Regions from separate parts of the Rhizobium sp. BK379 genome, predicted to be linked through region 2. Evidence: predicted binding sites of a transcription regulator. Region 2 holds the regulator's gene; each other region holds the start of a gene.

Region 1 (4,483 bases), on a different contig from region 2:
CAACATGCGAAGACAAAAGCTTGAGGAGCGGCAGCGAATATGAAAGATCGCGACACGCTTCAAGCGCTGAAAACAGGGACAATCGGGACAATAAAACCCTGACACGGCCGAATTCCCGCATTGCAAGAAGAGGCGCTTTTCATTAAAGGCTCGCCATGACCCAGACAGCACATCCCGACAGCGTTCTCATCGTCGATTTCGGCAGCCAGGTGACCCAGCTCATCGCACGTCGCGTGCGTGAAGCCGGCGTCTATTGCGAGATCGTTCCTTTCCAGTCCGCGGAGGAAGGCTTCAAGCGCCTCCAGCCGAAAGCCGTCATTCTGTCCGGCAGCCCGGCCTCGACGGTCGATGAGGGATCGCCGAGGGCGCCGCAGATCATATTTGACAGTGGTCTTCCGGTGTTCGGCATCTGCTACGGACAGCAGACGATGTGCATGCAGCTCGGTGGTTTGGTGGAAAGCGGCCATCACCGCGAATTCGGCCGTGCCTTCCTCGAAGTCGATGAGGACTGCGTGCTTTTCGAGGGCCTCTGGTCCAAGGGCTCGCGCCACCAGGTCTGGATGAGCCATGGCGACCGCGTCACCAAGCTGCCCGAGGGCTTTGAAGTCGTCGCGACGTCGTCCAACGCGCCCTATGCTTTCATCGCCGACGAAAAGCGCAAATATTACGGCGTGCAGTTCCATCCTGAGGTCGTGCATACGCCCGACGGCGCCAAGCTGATTGCGAATTTCATCCATAACATCGCCGGCATCAAGGGCGACTGGACCATGTCGGCCTATCGCCAGAAGGCGGTCGAGGACATTCGCAAGCAGGTGGGTGACAAGCGCGTCATCTGTGCGCTTTCCGGTGGTGTCGACTCCTCCGTCGCAGCGCTGCTGATCCACGAGGCCGTTGGTGATCAGCTGACCTGCATCCTCGTCGACCACGGCCTGATGCGCAAGGACGAGGCGGCTGGCGTCGTCGCCATGTTCCGCGAGCACTACAATCTGCACCTGATCCATGTCGACGCTTCCGATCGCTTCATCGGCGAGCTGGAAGGCGTTTCCGACCCGGAAACCAAGCGCAAGATCATCGGCCGCCTGTTCATCGAGACCTTCGAGGACGAGGCCAAGAAGCTCGGCGGCGCCGATTTCCTCGGCCAGGGCACGCTCTATCCCGATGTAATCGAGTCCGTCTCCTTCACCGGCGGCCCGTCGGTCACCATCAAGTCGCACCACAATGTCGGCGGCCTGCCGGAGCGCATGAAGATGCAGCTCGTCGAGCCGCTGCGCGAACTCTTCAAGGATGAGGTTCGCGCCCTCGGCAAGGAACTCGGCCTGCCCGACAGCTTTATCGGGCGACACCCCTTCCCCGGTCCGGGCCTCGCTATCCGCTGCCCCGGCGGCATTACCCGCGAAAAGCTCGACATCCTGCGGGAAGCCGATGCGATCTATCTCGACGAGATCCGCAAGGCCGGCCTCTATGACGCGATCTGGCAGGCTTTCGCCGTGCTGCTGCCCGTCCAGACTGTTGGGGTCATGGGCGACGGCCGCACCTATGAATTCGTCTGCGCGCTGCGCGCCGTCACCTCGGTCGACGGCATGACGGCGGATTTCTACCACTACGACATGGAATTCCTCGGCCGCGCAGCCACCCGCATCATCAACGAAGTCCGCGGCATCAACCGTGTCGTCTACGACGTGACCAGCAAGCCGCCTGGCACGATCGAGTGGGAATGAAGATCCCGGGAACCCGACACGGGTTCCCGTTTTGCCTCTGCTCCAGAGGAGCGTGAATGATAGGCAAAACAGCTGAACAGCGGGTGTTTCAGCATCTAGATCCTGCCAGAGCTAGAGTACTCAATTCTACTTATGAAAAACCGCTGCCGGTTTTATAGGGCTGCGTGCTGACCATCTCAGGCGTGGCTATCCTGAGGCCCCACCCTCATTGATTACCCCAAAAAAAATCAACCTCGGACAGCATGATGAGACAGCGCCACGCAAGGTTGCTGTTTGACCTTTTCGTCTCATCACTGTGAAAGCTGCTGTTCATAAAATCCGAGACGCACCTCTCCCAGGGATGATGCCGCCAACTCATCAACCCGAGGTATCGATGCCAATACTTACTTTTGCGAATACGAAAGGAGGCGCCGGCAAAACGACGGTCGCTCTCGTTCTCGCCACAGAACTGGCTCGCCGTGGCCATCGCGTTTCCGTTCTGGATGCCGATCCCCAGCAATGGGCCACACGCTGGCATCGCCTGACTGGTGACGCAGCGGAATTCGCTGTCGTCCCCGGTGTCACCGAAAATACGATCGAACAGCAGGTCAAGGACCTGAAAAAGCGTGGCGGCTACATCATCGTCGATCTGCCGGCCGGTCTGAGCCCGGCTATGGCGAAAGCCATCGGCTTTTCCGACCATGTGCTGGTTCCGGTCCAGGGATGCGCAATGGATGCCGTCGGCGGTGCGCAGGTGCTTGAGATCATGAAGCAGCTTGCTGCCCAGCATGATATCCGCATCCCGCATTCGGTCGTGCTGACGCGCATCAGCTCGATCATCACCACTCGCGCGCTGCTCGCGGTCAAGGGCCTACTCGCAAAGCAGCAGGTCAATATCGTCGACACGGCACTGATCGAGCGTGCCGCCTATCGCGACATGTTCGTTTCCGGTGGCAGCCTCTATACGATGGATCCTGCCCGCGTCAGCAATCTCGATAAGGCGCAAGACAATGCCCGTATGCTGGCAGACGATGTCCTTCGTCTCGCACCGCCGAAGGCAGCCCGCGCAAAGTCCGCCAGGAAGATGGCCGAGGTCGTCAAGAACGCTGCCTAATCCATGCCTCAAGGCTTGATTGATCCCAGCAGACGGCTGCCGCAAAGGTGGCCGTTTCTGTTTTGAGTATCCTCGCAGTAACGTATGTTCATGTTTTGTTCTTGACCGGAACGCCAATCCCAGTATGCTCCTCCTCGTAAAAACAAGGAGGCGGGCGATGTAGTCCGTAGTTCAAATGCCTCTTTCCACTCGATCCGAATAGCGCTGGCCCCCGGAAGAAATCCAATCTCGTCGGGAAATTTCACGACAGGATTTTCTTCGCACTTCGTCCAACTATCGAAGCGGCATCCGAGGCGCTGGATATCGCGCAAGTGTATCGCAATAGACATTCTCTGACCGTGCCCTCGCGGCCCAACGCACTGCTTCATGTCACGCTGAACGGCATCGGCGCCTACCGTCGGCTGCCGGATGATATCGTGTTCAGCGCTGAACAAGTCGCCGCGACAGTGCGCGTCCAACCGTTCGAAATTGTTCTCGACGAAGCCATGAGCTTCACGCATCCGGGCCAACCGCAAGCCTTCGTCATCTGCGGCAGGCAAGAAAACGAAGGCCTGCTGGATCTTCGCAACCAAATCCAGGAAGGTCTCTACGAGGCCGGACTACCCTATAATGTCGGCGGACATCTGACGCCGCACATGACGATGCTCTATGATCGCAAGACCGTTCTGCCCGAAAAGCTCGACCGACCCGTGCGCTGGATGGTACAGGAATTCCTGCTGATCCATAGCATCTACGGGAAGAGCGAGCATCGCGTCGTCAACCGATGGCCCCTGATCGGCTGAGCTGCGCTTGCACCGCGGGTGGGGATTCTTGTAAAACTCCCCACTCAATATGCACATGCGGAGCAAGACAGTGGACGTTTCAGAGATCATCCTCCCCGGCGATACACCAGGTATCGAATGGCGCTTGCCAGTCATGCGCTTCAATGGAAAGGATCCTGCAGCACCCAAGGTCTATATCCAGGCTGCCTTGCACGCCAACGAACTGCCGGGCACGGCGCTCGTGCATTTTCTCTGCGGCAAGCTGCGCCAGGCTGAAAGCGAGGGGCGGATCGCGGGCGACATTACGCTCGTGCCGCAGGCAAACCCCGTTGGAGCGGCACAATCGCATTTTGGTGAATTGCAGGGTCGCTTCGATCTGGGATCACGAACCAATTTCAATCGTGATTTTCCGCTGATCTCGATCCGTGATCGGGCAGAGCTGCTTGACGGATCCGATAATTACCCGGCTATAGATCGATTGAAACGAGAGCTGATATATATGGCGCTCGGGGCCGATCTGGTGCTCGACCTGCATTGCGATGATGAATCGCTGCAATATGCCTACATCGACGAAGCCTTCTGGCCGGAGGCTGCTGACCTTGCCGATGCGCTCCACATGGAAGCGGTGCTGCTTTCAGATGGCGAGAGTTCCGCCTTCGAAGAGGCGGTCGGTTTTGCGTGGAAGTATGAGGTGCCGGGCGAGCGTAAGGCCAAGCTTCCCGGCAAACTTTCGGTGACTGCGGAACTGCGCGGCCGCCGTGACGTCTATCCCGATATGGCCGAGAAAGACGCCGAGGGGCTGCTGCGCTTCCTGATCGGGCGCGGTGTGGTCAGCGGCAAAATTGCCGGAGACAAGACCTTCTCCGGACCAGCCGTGCCGCTAGACAATGTCGAGATCCTGCGTGCGCCGC
Region 2 (4,483 bases):
ATGTCGGAGACCAGCGTATTGTAACCGAAGGACGCACCGCGCTCGCAGAGCAGAATGTTCGGATTGCCGCTCTGGTTCAGCTTGCCGAGCACGTTCTTCATGTCCCAAGGCGCCAGGAACTGGCCCTTCTTGACGTTGATAACGCGGCCGGTCTTGGCAGCCGCGACCAGGAGATCCGTCTGGCGAGACAGAAAGGCTGGTATCTGCAGGATATCGACGACCTTACCCACTTCGGCGCATTGTTCTTCGTTGTGGATGTCGGTCAGAACCGGAATGCCGAGTTCTTTCTTGAGATCGGCGAAAACTTCCAGCCCCTTTTCAAGGCCGACACCGCGTTTGCTCGACAAGGAAGACCGGTTCGCCTTATCGAAGGAGGTCTTGTAGACGAGCCCGATGCCAAGCTTGGCGCAGAGTTCCTTCAATGTGCCGGCAACCATGAACGCATGATCGCGGCTTTCCATTTCGCAAGCGCCAGCAATCAGCGACAGGCGTGAAGCATTGGAGAAGGTGACCTTACCGGCGCCTTCGCCGACCGTCACCACGGAGTTGGTAGTAGAGCTCATGATGTTTCCTCAAAGGCGAAGAGTACGCCCTGGCCGGGCGCAGGCTTCACCAGAATACGGTTGCCCTTGCGTGTATAGGTCACCCCGTTAGCAGCCAAATGCGCTTCTGTCACGGCCAGATCGCCGACAGCAAAGCGGATCGCCCGACCGCGCAGACCACGATCGGTATCCGACGTGGCAAGATCGAAATAAGCCTCCAGCCCTTCCGGGGTCATCAGGCTGATCTTTGCGTTTCCGGTGGGCACGTCCAGCCCGAAACTCGTGACCTCAGTAGATGCGCCTTTTGCCGTGGAGCGAACGAACTCACCGAAGGCTGTCGGCTCGGGGGCCGCGAGCGCGATCTCGGCAATGCCTGTGACACCATTGGCATGGGTCTCAAGCGCGGTCCGGTCGGCAGGAAGCGGATTGACGCGTTCGACTGCGAAGAGAAAGAAATCCGGTGCCCGCAAGTCGCCAGCGAAGGCCAGCCGGAAGCCGGCAATATTCTCCGTGCCATCCGGCATTTTAACAGGGCGCTCGAACTGCAGCACAGAACCGGCACTCATACTGTCCTTCACAAATCGAGCATGTTCGTGCTTTGCATCTGCCGTCGCAAAGGCAATCGCGGACAGTCCTTCGCTGCCGCAGCGGAAGCGAAAAGCTTGATTGCGGGCGGTGAACACATTGCCATCGTGTGCTGCCTCCTCGCTCTCTTCGACGCTCGCGACACCCAGGGGCTCCAGATAGGTTTTGTCGGCAAAGAAAACGCAGGCATTTTCGGTCCCAAAAGGATGACGGGCATCCGGCGCCACAGTGAAACCAACCTTGCCCAGTCTTTCGCGGGCAAGGTCGATATCGGTAACCGGCAAAACGAGATGATCGATTGCAAGCGTATCTTGGCTCATTAGGTCCCCTCCAACAGTCACAAGGAGATGTGCTTCAGCAGGTGTTGCGAGACAAGGCCGGGAAGGCCCGGGCGCGAGAAAAATAAAATTCTCACCAGAATGGACAGAAGTTTTACGAAAATTTAGCTACTTGCAGAACACATATGGAACATATAGTGTCCGTTCTGGATTTGTTTCAAGACTGGGGTGCACGCCATGCTTACGCGCAAACAACAGGAACTCCTTCTTTTCATTCACGAAAGGATGAAGGAGTCAGGCGTTCCTCCGTCTTTCGACGAGATGAAGGATGCTCTGGATTTGGCCTCGAAATCCGGCATTCACCGGCTGATCACGGCGCTTGAGGAACGCGGCTTCATTCGCCGGCTTCCGAACCGCGCACGTGCGCTCGAAGTCATCAAACTGCCGGAGGCCTACAGCCCCAGCCTGCAGCCACGTCGCGGCTTTTCACCGAGCGTCATCGAAGGCAGCCTCGGCAAGCCGCAGCCCGTTGCAGCGCCCGCTCCGGCAAAGCCAGCGCCTGCTACCGATAACGGCAACTCGGTCTCCGTCCCGGTCATGGGCCGTATCGCCGCCGGTGTGCCAATCTCGGCAATCCAGAACAATACGCATGACATCACCGTTCCTGCCGATATGCTCGGCTCCGGCGAACATTATGCGCTCGAAGTTCGCGGCGACTCGATGATCGAAGCCGGCATCTTCGATGGCGACACCGTCATCATCCGCAATGGCAGCACCGCCAACCCGGGTGATATCGTCGTTGCCCTCGTCGACGACGAGGAAGCAACACTCAAGCGCTTCCGCCGCAAGGGCGCATCGATTGCGCTCGAGGCTGCAAACCCTGCCTATGAGACCCGCATTTTTCCGCCGGATCGAGTGAAGGTTCAGGGAAAGCTCGTCGGCCTCATTCGCCGCTATCACTGACCGGTGACTGGCTTGCGTCTGCGAATGTATCGCTGCGCCAGTCATAGGCGCGGTGGCGCATCCAGGGGCGTTGCAAGGGGCCGAATGCGGTTGCGACATCGATTCCACTATCTGTGAAGCGAAGCTCGACAGAACCTGTCTTGCGCAGCGTCTCGCCGGTAAAGAGCAGCGCGCCGGAACGACAACGGTCGAAGCGCAATCGGACAGGGGTTACGACAATATCGGCCGTATCGCAGGCTGGCCCGAGATAGGCAGCATTTTCGATGACAGTCAGTTTCTTTCCATTGCCCAGCAAGGCAGTACACCAGGCGCGCTTTTGGCAAGAGAATCGTGACGTAGGGCTGATGGCGAGTACCTGCCTCATTGCCTCTCTGGCTTCATTCTGTTGATCGGGTGACAGCTGCAATCTTTTGCCATCTGACATGGTGGGTGTCTTGGTTGCTTGAAGCATAACCGGCTTCTGATGCTCTTCGATGGCAAGTGCCCTCTGCCATTGTTCGAAAATGAAGGCTGGCGGCTTTTCACGGTTTGAAGCCATTGCCTCTCCATCGATTACAGCGACCAGGCTGCCGTCTTCCGAGATGGCGACGTCGGGCACCGCTTCTGATGGAAGCAACACAACAGCGAACGTTGAAACAGTGATTATCGCGGTTCCGATATGCCGCAACCGGGTTCTGAGCAAGGTCAGCAACAGGAAGCCGAAGACGGCTGCCGGAAAGTACCAGCCGGGTAAGCGGGCAACATCTATATTGCCGCCCCACCCCGCCACCGCCTTTGCAATGGCGATCACCAGGTCTAGCCCGAAGCCTGCCACCGGCCATAGCCAGCCATCCAGACCAAAAGGCATCAGCAGCATCGCCAGCATGCCGGCCGGCATGACGATGAAGGAAATAACCGGCATGGCCGCGAGATTTGCCGGCAAGCCGTAAGCAGTCAGCCGGTGGAAATGTTCGATCGAAAACAGCGCCGTCGAGAACCCACCGATGAGAGACGTCAGGAAAATGCCGCCGAAGAAGCCGCCGACCATGAAGAAAGGTTTCATGATCGGAAGTTTGGCAAAGGCATTCTCCCTCATCGGCCGCCCTTTCCAGAGGTCGTATCCGGCGACCAGGGCAAGTGTTGCGGCGAAAGACATCTGGAAGCTCGGTCCGAGCACTTCCGATGGTGAGACCGCGAGGATCACGAGAGCCGACAGCGCCACGTTTCTGAGGCTGATCGACGGCCGGTCGAAGAAGACGGCAACCAGCATGATCGCCATCATGATGAAGGCGCGTTCGGCTGAAACGGCAAAACCCGAGATCAGATAGTAAGCCGTCACCGCAGCGAGTGCGCCGGCTGCCGCGATCTTCTTGATCGGCCACGCCTGCGCAATACCCGGGAACAGGCTGAGAATGACGCGCAGCCCGACAAAGAAGATACCGGCGGAGAGTGCCATATTGAGGCCGGAGATCGCCACGATGTGGGCAAGGCCGGACTGCCGCAGTGCCTCCGTCGTTTCATCCGAGATCGCTCGTCTCTCATCGGTGACAAGTGAAGCGGCAAAGGCCCCGGTGTCGCCCGGCAGAGTGGAGCGGATCCGATCGCCGATGCCGCTTCGCAGGCGGTAGAACCACTCCAGGGCGGCTTCGCCGACAGAGCTCGCTTGTTCCGGCTGTTCTGTAACCTTCTTCGGTGCTCCATAGAAGAAGCCGTTGGCACCGATGCCGTCAAAATAGGCGCTGAAGGCAAAATCGTTGAGGTGAGGAAGCGCGGGTCCTGCCGGAGGCGTCAGACGCGCCCTGCCCTCAATGATATCGCCGAGTTCAAAGGGCCGGGCGGCGCCGCGTACGAGCACAGAGATGCGCTCGGGAGGACGCTTGATTTCGGGGGCATCCGTGCCGGTGACGTCAAGGATATAACGCCAGCGCCCTTCACCATCGCCTTCTCGCCGTTCGATCCGGCCAGTCAGCGTTGTCGTCACGGCTGAATCGAGGATCAGCGTCCTTGCCCGCCATGTTTCGATCTGTGCCGAGAGCATTCCGCCGGCAAAGAGAAGCAGGGCAAGCAGTATTGCCCGCAGTCTCGTCCGGGCGTGGCCGCAGAGCGCAACGGCAATGAGGAGAACGAGCAGGCAAA
Region 3 (4,483 bases), on a different contig from region 2:
ATTGGAAAAGCCCCGCTTCGGCGGGGCTTTTTGTTTTTATTTGTGTTGGTTGTCTGGCTTGATGCGCGTGCCGGCGATGGCGGTTTCACACGAGCGGGCGGTCTTGAGATGCGAGTCACGACCGCGGCTACTCGCCAAGCATCTCGCCGTTCGCTTCGATCTCTACGCCATCCTTGCGCAGCGGCCGGAAGGTCATCCGGTGCAGCGAGCAAGGGCCATGCTTCTCGATACCGGAGCGATGCTGCGCGGTGCCATATCCCGCATGGGCGGCAAAACCATATTCGGGAAATACAAGATGTGCGCGCGCCATCATCCGGTCGCGCGTCACCTTCGCCACGATGGACGCGGCGGCGATCGAAACGGATCGGGCGTCGCCCTTCACCACAGCCTGCCCGGGGCAGTCGAGCCCGACAGGCACATCGAGCCCATCCGTCAGCACATAACTTGCCGGTACGGAAAGGCCGCAGATCGCGCGACGCATGGCGTCGAGACTTGCCTTGCGGATATCGGTTTCGTCGATGCGGGTGGAGCTGGAAGAGGCGATTGAAACCGTGGCGGTTGCAAGAATTTGGACGAACAGCTCCTCGCGCTTCTGCGCCGAAAGCTGTTTGGAATCGTTGAGACCTTCAGGAATGCGCTTGGGATCGAGGATCACGGCCGCAGCAACGACAGGGCCTGCCAGTGGTCCGCGTCCGGCCTCATCGGCGCCCGCGACGGGCCAGTGGCCGGCCTTGCGAGCCTTCAGCTCCAGCCGGAAATCCGGCACGAGGGGGACCTCTTCAAAGAGCAGAGGAGAATCGGGTGACGTGCGACGTTTCATGCGGTTGAACCTCGCACGCCAACCCGATTTCCTGCAAGCCCCCGGATCAGGGCGGCGACGGCCGGGGGCAGTCCGGCAGATGGTGCGGTCAGGGCCATCCGCAGGAATTGCGCAGGACAGAAGACGCAGGGCAGGTCTTCTTCACGTCTTGCGCAAGCTCACAAACAATTCCAGCAAAAGTGCGTAGCGGTTTCACGTCCGGAATTGCGTAAACAAACAAAGCAATTCCAGCAAAAGTGCATCGCGGTTTTGCGTTTTCGGAATTGCACGAAAATATCCAGTCACAGCAAAGAAAGTTGCACGCCGCTTCCATTCGGTGGCACGAAGAGATCGTCGCGCAAGGCAAGGCTTCGACGGGTCAACTCCAGCCGCTTCGCCGCCATCTCGAAGCGCCGGGCAATCTGCCACGCGTAGGGTCCGGCGCCTTTCATGCGCTTGCCGAACTCGGCGTCATAATCCTTGCCGCCACGCATAGAACGTACCAGCGACATGACATGACGGTAGCGGTCAGGATAGTTCTGCAGCAGCCAGTCGCGGAACAGGGGGCTTACTTCCAATGGCAGCCGCAGCAATACATAACTCGCTTCTTCCGCTCCTGCCGTTTTGGCGGCATCAAGAATGCGTTCCAGCTCATGATCGTTGAGCGCGGGGATGATTGGCGCGGCCATCACGGACGTACGCACACCGGCCTCGGAAAGCCCGCGGATCGCCTCCAGCCTGCGCGTCGGCGTCGAGGCTCGGGGCTCCATGAGGCGCGCAAGCTTGCGGTCGAGCGTCGTGACCGAAATGCCGACGCGCACGATGTTCTTCGCCGCCATCTCCGTGAGGATATCGAGATCGCGCAGGATCATCGCTGACTTGGTGACGATCGCAACGGGATGGTTCGCCTTGTTCAACACTTCGAGGATCTGCCGCATGATGCGCCATTCCTTCTCGATCGGCTGGTAGGGATCGGTGTTGGTGCCGATCGCGATGACGCGGACCTTGTAGCCGGGTTTGGCAAGCTCGCGCTCCAGGAGCTTCGGTGCGTCCGGCTTGGCGAAGAGCTTGCTCTCGAAATCCAGTCCCGCCGACAGGCCCATATAGGCATGGGTCGGCCGGGCAAAGCAGTAGATGCAGCCATGCTCGCAGCCTCGATAGGGATTGATCGACCTGTCGAAGGAAAGATCGGGAGACTCGTTGCGGGTAATCGCCGTGCGTGGCTTCTCGATCTGGACATCCGTCTTGAAGGGGGGCAGTTCCTCGAGCGTCTGCCAGCCATCATCGAAGGCCTCGCGCTGTGTCGGCTCGAAGCGGCCGGTGGGGTTCAGCCCCGCACCGCGACCGCGTCGCCGGTCGACTTCGACGCGCAGCCCCGAGGCCGCGATCATCGCGTCGGCAATATCTGCCTTATTGGCAGGCGCAAATGCGGTCTGCCCTGCAAGGGACTGTGGTCTCATCGGATTCTCCAGCGGCGAAAAACGTTCGATTTCGCTCGTTTTGATGATTATATTCCTATCGGCAAAAAGAGAACAATGCAAGAACAAAATAAGGAAAGTCACGCTGGCAAAATTTTGTGCGGCGCTCTATAAACAGGCAATGTTGACTGTTGTTCTTGAATGCCAGGATCAGGAACCTGAGCTGGCCCAGACCCTATCGGTATTGGTGGCGGGCGCCGTGGAAGGCCTCGTCAGTGACGTGGTCGTGCTTGATCACGGCTCCCGCGATGGCACATCGCGAGTGGCGGACGCTGCCGGCTGCCGGTTCCATTCGCAGTGGGATATCAAGGACATCATCCGATCGGCCCGTGGCGAATGGCTGCTTTTCGTCGAGCCGGGCGCAAGACCGCAGGCGGGCTGGATCGACGAAGTTTCGGAATATGTCGCCTTGAACAAGGTCCCTGCGCGCTTCACTGCCTCGCGCGGCTATCGACGTCCCTTCTTCCAGCGCGTCGGTCGTTCAAGGCCGCCGCTCGAACTCGGCTTGCTCATGCCGAAGAAGCTTGCCATTTCAGCGGCAAAGAGCGGCATGCGCTTGACCGAATTCGTCAAGGCACAGAAGCCACGTCAGCTTTCCAGCGAATTGATTCCCTCCTGGGTCGCCCGTGCCGCGCGGTAGCTACGGCACTTCCGCGATATCGCGCAAAAATGGCGGGCGATCGAATTTTGCGCTATAATTGGAGCATGGCGCCGCCGAAGCGCCTCGCTTCGTAACGGATGGCCATGAGATGCCGGTGAGCGGCAGAGCAGGTCAACGAAAATCTCCTCTTCTGCCGGGCTTCCGGCGAAAGGAGGTGCGTCATGCTACGCAATATGGTCCACGGCCTGCTGGCCGCCATACTGACGACATCGCTGATCGCGCATCCGCATCCGGCAGCATCGCAGATGATGCGCAGTTGCGCAGGCCGATCCGAGATCGTCAAATTTCTGGACAGCAACTTTGGTGAAAAGCTCACCGCAGTCGGGTTGATCAATCAGAACGCCATTCTCGAGGTCTATGCCGCCGAAAGCGGCACCTGGACGCTCCTCGTCACGGATGTTCATGGCATAAGCTGCGTGCTGTTGTCAGGCGACAGCTGGGAAACGATGCCCGCCCTGCCGGGTCTGGCAACATAGAGGACATCGCTGTCGCAGCCGGTCTATTTCGTCGCGCCGCGCTTCAGATGTTCGTCGAGCCGCGGCATGATCTCCACGAAATTGCAGGGCATCTGCCGGTAGTCGAGCTGCGCCTTCAATATACCGTCCCAGGCATCCTTACAGGCGCCGGGCGAGCCCGGCAGCACGAAGATGAAGGTGGCGTTGGCAACACCTGCCGTAGCGCGCGACTGGATCGTCGAGGTTCCGATCTTGTCGTAGGAAATCCGGTGGAACACGGCTGAAAATCCATCCATCCGCTTTTCGAAGAGCGGTTCCAGCGCATCGGGCGTCACGTCACGGCCGGTAAAACCGGTCCCGCCCGTGGTGATGACGACGTCGATTTCCTTGGCTTCCGTCCAGGCACGCACGCGGGCGGTGATCCTCTCGCGGTCGTCGGGAACGATATCGCGGTCGATCAGCTGATGTCCGGCTTCCGCAATTCGTGCCGCCAGCGTGTCGCCGGATTTGTCATCGGCCGGCGTACGCGTATCCGAAACAGTCAGAACCGCTATGCCGAGCGGAATAAAAGGTCGTTTTTCGTCCAGGCCTGCCATCACGCGCCTCCCGCGAAAGTCTCCGTCGCCTGGAAATACCAGTCCGGGCGCGCGGCGTGAAGACGCTCGGCGGCACGCAGCGCGGCAACGGGCGTCTCGAAAATGCCGAAGCAGGTCGCACCAGAGCCGGACATGCGGGTGAAAAGCGCGCCTTCTGCAGCGAGCATGCCCGAAATCTCGGCAATTTCGGGAACCAGCTCCCGCGCCGGCGGCTCAAGATCATTGCGTGTCGCTCGTATGGCTTCCATCCAGTGCGACGACTTTTTCAGGACCAGGCGAGGATTATTCTTGATGACAAGCCGCCGGAAGATCTCGGGCGTGGAAACGCCTTTCAGCGGATTGGCGAGCACCACAGCGAAGGAGGGCAGGGCATCGGCCGTCTCTATCTGTTCGCCGATGCCGCGTGCAATCAGCGGCGTGCTTTTCAGGCACATCGGCACGTCGGCTCCAAGCGCTAGGGCGAGGGCAGCAATGGTTTCTGTCGGAAGCGGCAC
Region 4 (4,483 bases), 1.3 Mb from region 2:
AGGCCATGGCATCGCGGATTTCGAGGCGCTCGTAGAAGCGGGGGCCGCCGATGACGCGGTAGTTCAGGCCAAGCGTGACGAAGCGGTCTTCGAATTCGCGCATCTGGAAGGAGGCGCGCACCAGGATCGCCATGTCGTTCAGCAGATGCTTCTTGCCGTCAGCATCGCCGCGCTGCAGGCGCTCGATTTCCTCGCCGATGGCGCGGGCCTCTTCCTCGGAATCCCAGGAGGCATGCACCTGCACCTTGACGTCGTCAGGATCGGAGCGATCGGTGAAGAGCGTCTTGCCGAGGCGGCCTTCATTATGGGTGATGAGATGGGCGGCGGCACCGAGGATATGGGCTGTGGAGCGATAGTTGCGCTCCAGCTTGATGACCTTGGCGCCTGGAAAATCCTTTTCGAAGCGCAGGATATTGTCCACCTCAGCGCCACGCCAGCCATAGATCGACTGGTCGTCGTCGCCGACGCAGCAGACATTCTGTGGCTCGCCCTTGGCGCGCTGGGCGAGAAGCCGCAGCCACATGTATTGGGCGGTGTTGGTGTCCTGGTACTCGTCAACGAGGATGTAGCGGAACTTCTGGTGATATTCCTTCAAGAGGTCCGGTTGCTTGCGGAAGATCGCGATCGGATGCATCAGGAGATCGCCGAAATCGCAGGCGTTCAGCGTCGACAGGCGGTTCTGATAGGCGAAATAGAGATCGCGGCCGCGGCCATTGGCAAAAGCGCGCGCATCTCCCTCAGGAATATCGGCAGGGCCGAGGCCCTTGTTTTTCCAGGTATCGATCATGCCGGCGAACTGCTTGGCCGGCCAGCGTTTGTCGTCGAGGCCTTCGGCCTGGATCAGCTGCTTGATGAGGCGGACCACATCATCTGTATCGAGGATGGTGAAATCGGAGCGCAGGCCGACGAGCTCGGCATGGCGGCGCAGGAGCTTGACGCCGATCGAGTGGAAGGTACCGAGCCAGGGCATGCCTTCAACGGCGCCGCCGACGAGAAGCGCGATACGCTCCTTCATCTCGCGGGCGGCCTTGTTGGTGAAGGTCACGGCGAGGATCTGCGAGGGGAAGGCGCGGCCGGTCTGGAGAATATGGGCGATGCGGGTGGTGAGCACGCGCGTCTTGCCGGTGCCGGCGCCGGCGAGCACGAGAACAGGGCCTTCCAGCGTCTCGACTGCTTCGCGCTGTTCCGGGTTCAGGCCGGTGAGATAATCGGGGCGGCCGCCGTCGCGGGCTGCCATGGCGCGGGCGGCAATGCCGCCGCCGGCGGCGGGCGCCCTTGCTGGAGCGGCAGGCTGTTGCGGCTTGCGCGGCGCATCGCCCGGTTCCTCGTCGAAGAAGGGCATATCGTCGAAACTATTGCTCATGGCGCGTAATGTAGTGATTCGGGAAGGAAAGACCAGAAAAGATGTTCTGCTTTCATTCCCAGCGGCTGCGCTATCCTCAGCAGGTTTGGTTGCCCGGTCGGGAAGCCTGCGCAGGAGTTGTGGTCCTCCTGGACCTCAACTATGGTTTCGCGCCAGCCGTCGGGAGAGCCATATGCATGTCATCGCCATTCTTGCCAATCTGATCCTGCTGATCGCCGTTGTCGCGCTGATCGCGGCGAATGGTTTGCCGGACAGTGGTGAAGGCCTCGGAACCGTCCTCGCCGCCATCGTGTCTCCCGTGTTGAGCACGATCGCCTTGCTGCGCCGCAATGGATCGGTTGCTGAACTCATTTCGCTTGAGATTCGGGCACGCAAGGCGACACTGCGACAGCGCATTGCCGTGGCTGAGGCTGCGACCGCCGGCAGCGGCATCGGCGGCTAAGCGCTGTTCTCAGGCAGCCTTCGGCCCGGCAAAGGCCAGGCAGACCGACACCAGGGCAAAGAGCGGCGGTAGCGCCAGGCACCAGATGCCGACGGTGGCAAAGAGCAGGGCGGCCAGGCCGCAGCCGAGCGCGAAAGCGGCCACTGCAATTGCCATGCGCGACAGGCGGCCTTTCACTGTCTTTGCCTGATCTCCTGACATGCCATGGGCGAGATCGCCGAGATCGATCATGATCTGCGTCGTCGTGCCGGTCATCAGCGTGCTCGGCGGTGACGCGCCGAGATGGATGCGGTGAGCGGCGTTCTGGACCGCCATGGCGATGACGAGCAGCATGCCGGTTGCGACCAGCGGCAGGCCATCCGGATTGGTGAAGGGCGAAAGCCAGATGGCGCAGGCGCCGCCAGCGATCAGGAACAATAGCTTGATGACGAGCAGGATGCGCAAACCTTTCTCGTCACCGGCGGGTACCTTGTAGGTGAGGTAGCGCAACAGGAGGATCGTCAGGCAGAAGACGGGCAGCGCCAGAAGCTTGGCGATGATGCCCGATGTGCCGTGGGTCAGCGCTGCACCGAGGGTGACGAAGTTGCCGGTGACATGGGCGGGAAAGAGACCTCCAAGTGCCAGGAAGCCTGCTGTATCGACATAACCACCGGTAAAGCTCAGAAGCACGGGCAGGGCTGGGCGCATCGGTCTTTTCCCCCTCTGTATATTCGTTCGTCAGTGTGCCGCGGCGGCGTGGATTTCGGCAATATAGCCGCCCGGAAATTCCACCATGGCTGCTCGGCGCTCGCCAGACTGATAGGGCTCGACGAGGATCTCGGCACCGCTGTCCCTGGCTTTCTGGAGCGTCGCGTCAAGATCGGCCGTCTCATAGCCGGTCATCTCGCGGCCGTAGGGGAAGGGCAGATGGCCGTCGGTGACCAGTACGGTCATGCGGCCGAAAACGGATTCGATGCGCAAGCGGTGAAAGGTCTGATCCGGAAGGCCGATCTCGATACCCGGCGCCTTCTCTTCATCGGAAACGACCCTGCCGTGCGAGAAGGCAAGGAAGGCGTGGGTGAAAGCCGCGGCCCGATCAGCCGACACGTAGACCCGGTTTTCCGGGACTGTCGTGAAGGCCGGATAATTCGGCGTGGTCGTGTGCCAGTAAAGCTGCATGTTGATGCCGCCCGGCCACTGGATGACGGCGTCGCGGCCGATCGGGTCGGGGAAGGCTGAGACGATCACATCGGCGCCGGCAGCCTTGGCGGCGGCCACGGCCTTGTCGAGATCGGTGACGAGGTAGCCTGTGCGTTCGCTTCCAAAGGGGTAGGGGATCGGCGTCTTGAAGCCGAAGAGCGAGACGGTGCCAACCGGTGTCTGCAGGAGCTGCGACGTGGTGCTGCTTGGCGTCGGCGTCACCGTTGCCGTCACCTGCCTGGTGCTGGTGCCGCCGAACGTGGCGAGGAAGCTCCTGGCGAAGGCGTCCACGTCGCCGGGGGCGACATAGACATGGGTCGTATCATATTGCGGGCCGACGCCTGACTGTGGCGAGGTGGCAAGGGCCGGAGCGCCGGTCAGGCCGAGAAGGGCAACAAGGGCTAACGATAGACGAAGCATGTATGTATCTCCTTCGGCCCGGCCGGCCGCTCTCATGGATTACGCCTTGATGAAGGCGAGAACGTCGGCGTTGAACTTGTCGGCTTCGGTCTGGGCAAGGCCGTGCGGGGCACCCGGATAGACCTTCAGCGTGCCGTTCTTCAAAAGTTTGATGCCCTTTTCGGCGGCGGCCTTGATCGGCACGATCTGGTCGGCATCGCCGTGAATGAGCAGCGCCGGGACGTCGATCTTCCTGAGGTCGTCGCTGTAATCGACCTCGGAGAACTCATGGATGCAGTCGTAATGGCCCTTGATGCCGCCGGCCATGCCCATCAGCCAGAAGGTTTCGCGCAGGCCCTCATTGACCTTGGCGCCGTCGCGATTGAAGCCGTAGAAGGGCATTGTCAGATCGCGGTAGAACTGCGAGCGGTCGCCGGCCGTGCCCTTGCGGATGCCGTCGAAGACTTCGATCGGCGTGCCCTCGGGATTGGCAGGGGTCTTCAGCATCAGCGGCGGCACGGCGCCGACGAGCACGACCTTGGCGACGCGGCTCGTGCCATGGCGGCCGATATAGTGGGCGACTTCGCCGCCGCCGGTGGAGTGGCCGATCATGACGAGGTTCTTCAGATCGAGCTTCTCGATGAGCTCGGCGAGGTCATCGGCATACTGATCCATATTATTGCCGTTCCACGGCTGGGAGGAACGGCCATGGCCGCGGCGGTCATGAGCGATGACACGGTAGCCCTGCTGGGCGAAATAAAGCATCTGCACTTCCCAGGCATCGCCCGAGAGCGGCCAGCCATGGGAGAAGAGGATCGGCTGGCCGTTGCCCCAATCCTGATAATAGATCGTCGTTCCGTCCTTGGTGGTGATCGTCGGCATCGTCTCTGTCCTATGCTTGGGGTTGGGAGGTATTCGCCTGCTGGCGCGATTTTCTGCACCGTGGTGCGTGACGCGATCAGGAAACATGTTTCAAATGGCCGTGTAAGCGATCCTTTGGTGTAGGTTGCCTATGCCTTGTGCCCAAGATCGAGCCAGGCGACGAGCAGGAAGCCGCCGACGAGGCCGAGATGCTCGAAGAAGGAATTGGTGGCCATGAA

The links. Region 2 encodes LexA, which represses DNA repair genes until DNA is damaged. Its sites were predicted from a motif close to TGTTCNNNNTGTGTTCNG; they were not measured.
Region 1: FHT93_RS12175 (2'-5' RNA ligase family protein) is a predicted target of LexA. The motif match lies at 2,897-2,914, and genes of this name have one in related genera.
Region 3: FHT93_RS14775 (PA0069 family radical SAM protein) is a predicted target of LexA. The motif match lies at 2,328-2,345, and genes of this name have one in related genera.
Region 4: FHT93_RS07750 (UvrD-helicase domain-containing protein) is a predicted target of LexA. The motif match lies at 1,406-1,423, and genes of this name have one in related genera.

Annotation. Positions count from the first base shown of each region.
Region 1 covers NZ_JACIAD010000002.1:237,998-242,480, reverse strand. The annotation lists gene guaA (glutamine-hydrolyzing GMP synthase) at 156-1,718, shown strand; gene FHT93_RS12180 (ParA family protein) at 2,092-2,811, shown strand; gene FHT93_RS12175 (2'-5' RNA ligase family protein) at 3,123-3,593, shown strand; gene FHT93_RS12170 (succinylglutamate desuccinylase/aspartoacylase family protein) at 3,664-4,483, shown strand, end outside.
Region 2 covers NZ_JACIAD010000001.1:209,998-214,480, reverse strand. The annotation lists gene kdsA (3-deoxy-8-phosphooctulonate synthase) at 1-563, opposite strand, end outside; gene FHT93_RS01195 (VOC family protein) at 560-1,447, opposite strand; gene lexA (transcriptional repressor LexA) at 1,643-2,368, shown strand; gene FHT93_RS01185 (ComEC/Rec2 family competence protein) at 2,349-4,483, opposite strand, start outside.
Region 3 covers NZ_JACIAD010000002.1:764,393-768,875, forward strand. The annotation lists gene FHT93_RS14770 (ribonuclease HII) at 128-820, opposite strand; gene FHT93_RS14775 (PA0069 family radical SAM protein) at 1,102-2,259, opposite strand; gene FHT93_RS14780 (glycosyl transferase) at 2,399-2,917, shown strand; gene FHT93_RS14785 (hypothetical protein) at 3,100-3,414, shown strand; gene moaB (molybdenum cofactor biosynthesis protein B) at 3,438-3,989, opposite strand; gene FHT93_RS14795 (4-(cytidine 5'-diphospho)-2-C-methyl-D-erythritol kinase) at 3,989-4,483, opposite strand, start outside.
Region 4 covers NZ_JACIAD010000001.1:1,491,844-1,496,326, reverse strand. The annotation lists gene FHT93_RS07750 (UvrD-helicase domain-containing protein) at 1-1,363, opposite strand, end outside; gene FHT93_RS07745 (hypothetical protein) at 1,536-1,805, shown strand; gene FHT93_RS07740 (YoaK family protein) at 1,815-2,492, opposite strand; gene FHT93_RS07735 (glyoxalase) at 2,523-3,404, opposite strand; gene FHT93_RS07730 (alpha/beta hydrolase) at 3,444-4,265, opposite strand; gene FHT93_RS07725 (DoxX family protein) at 4,394-4,483, opposite strand, start outside.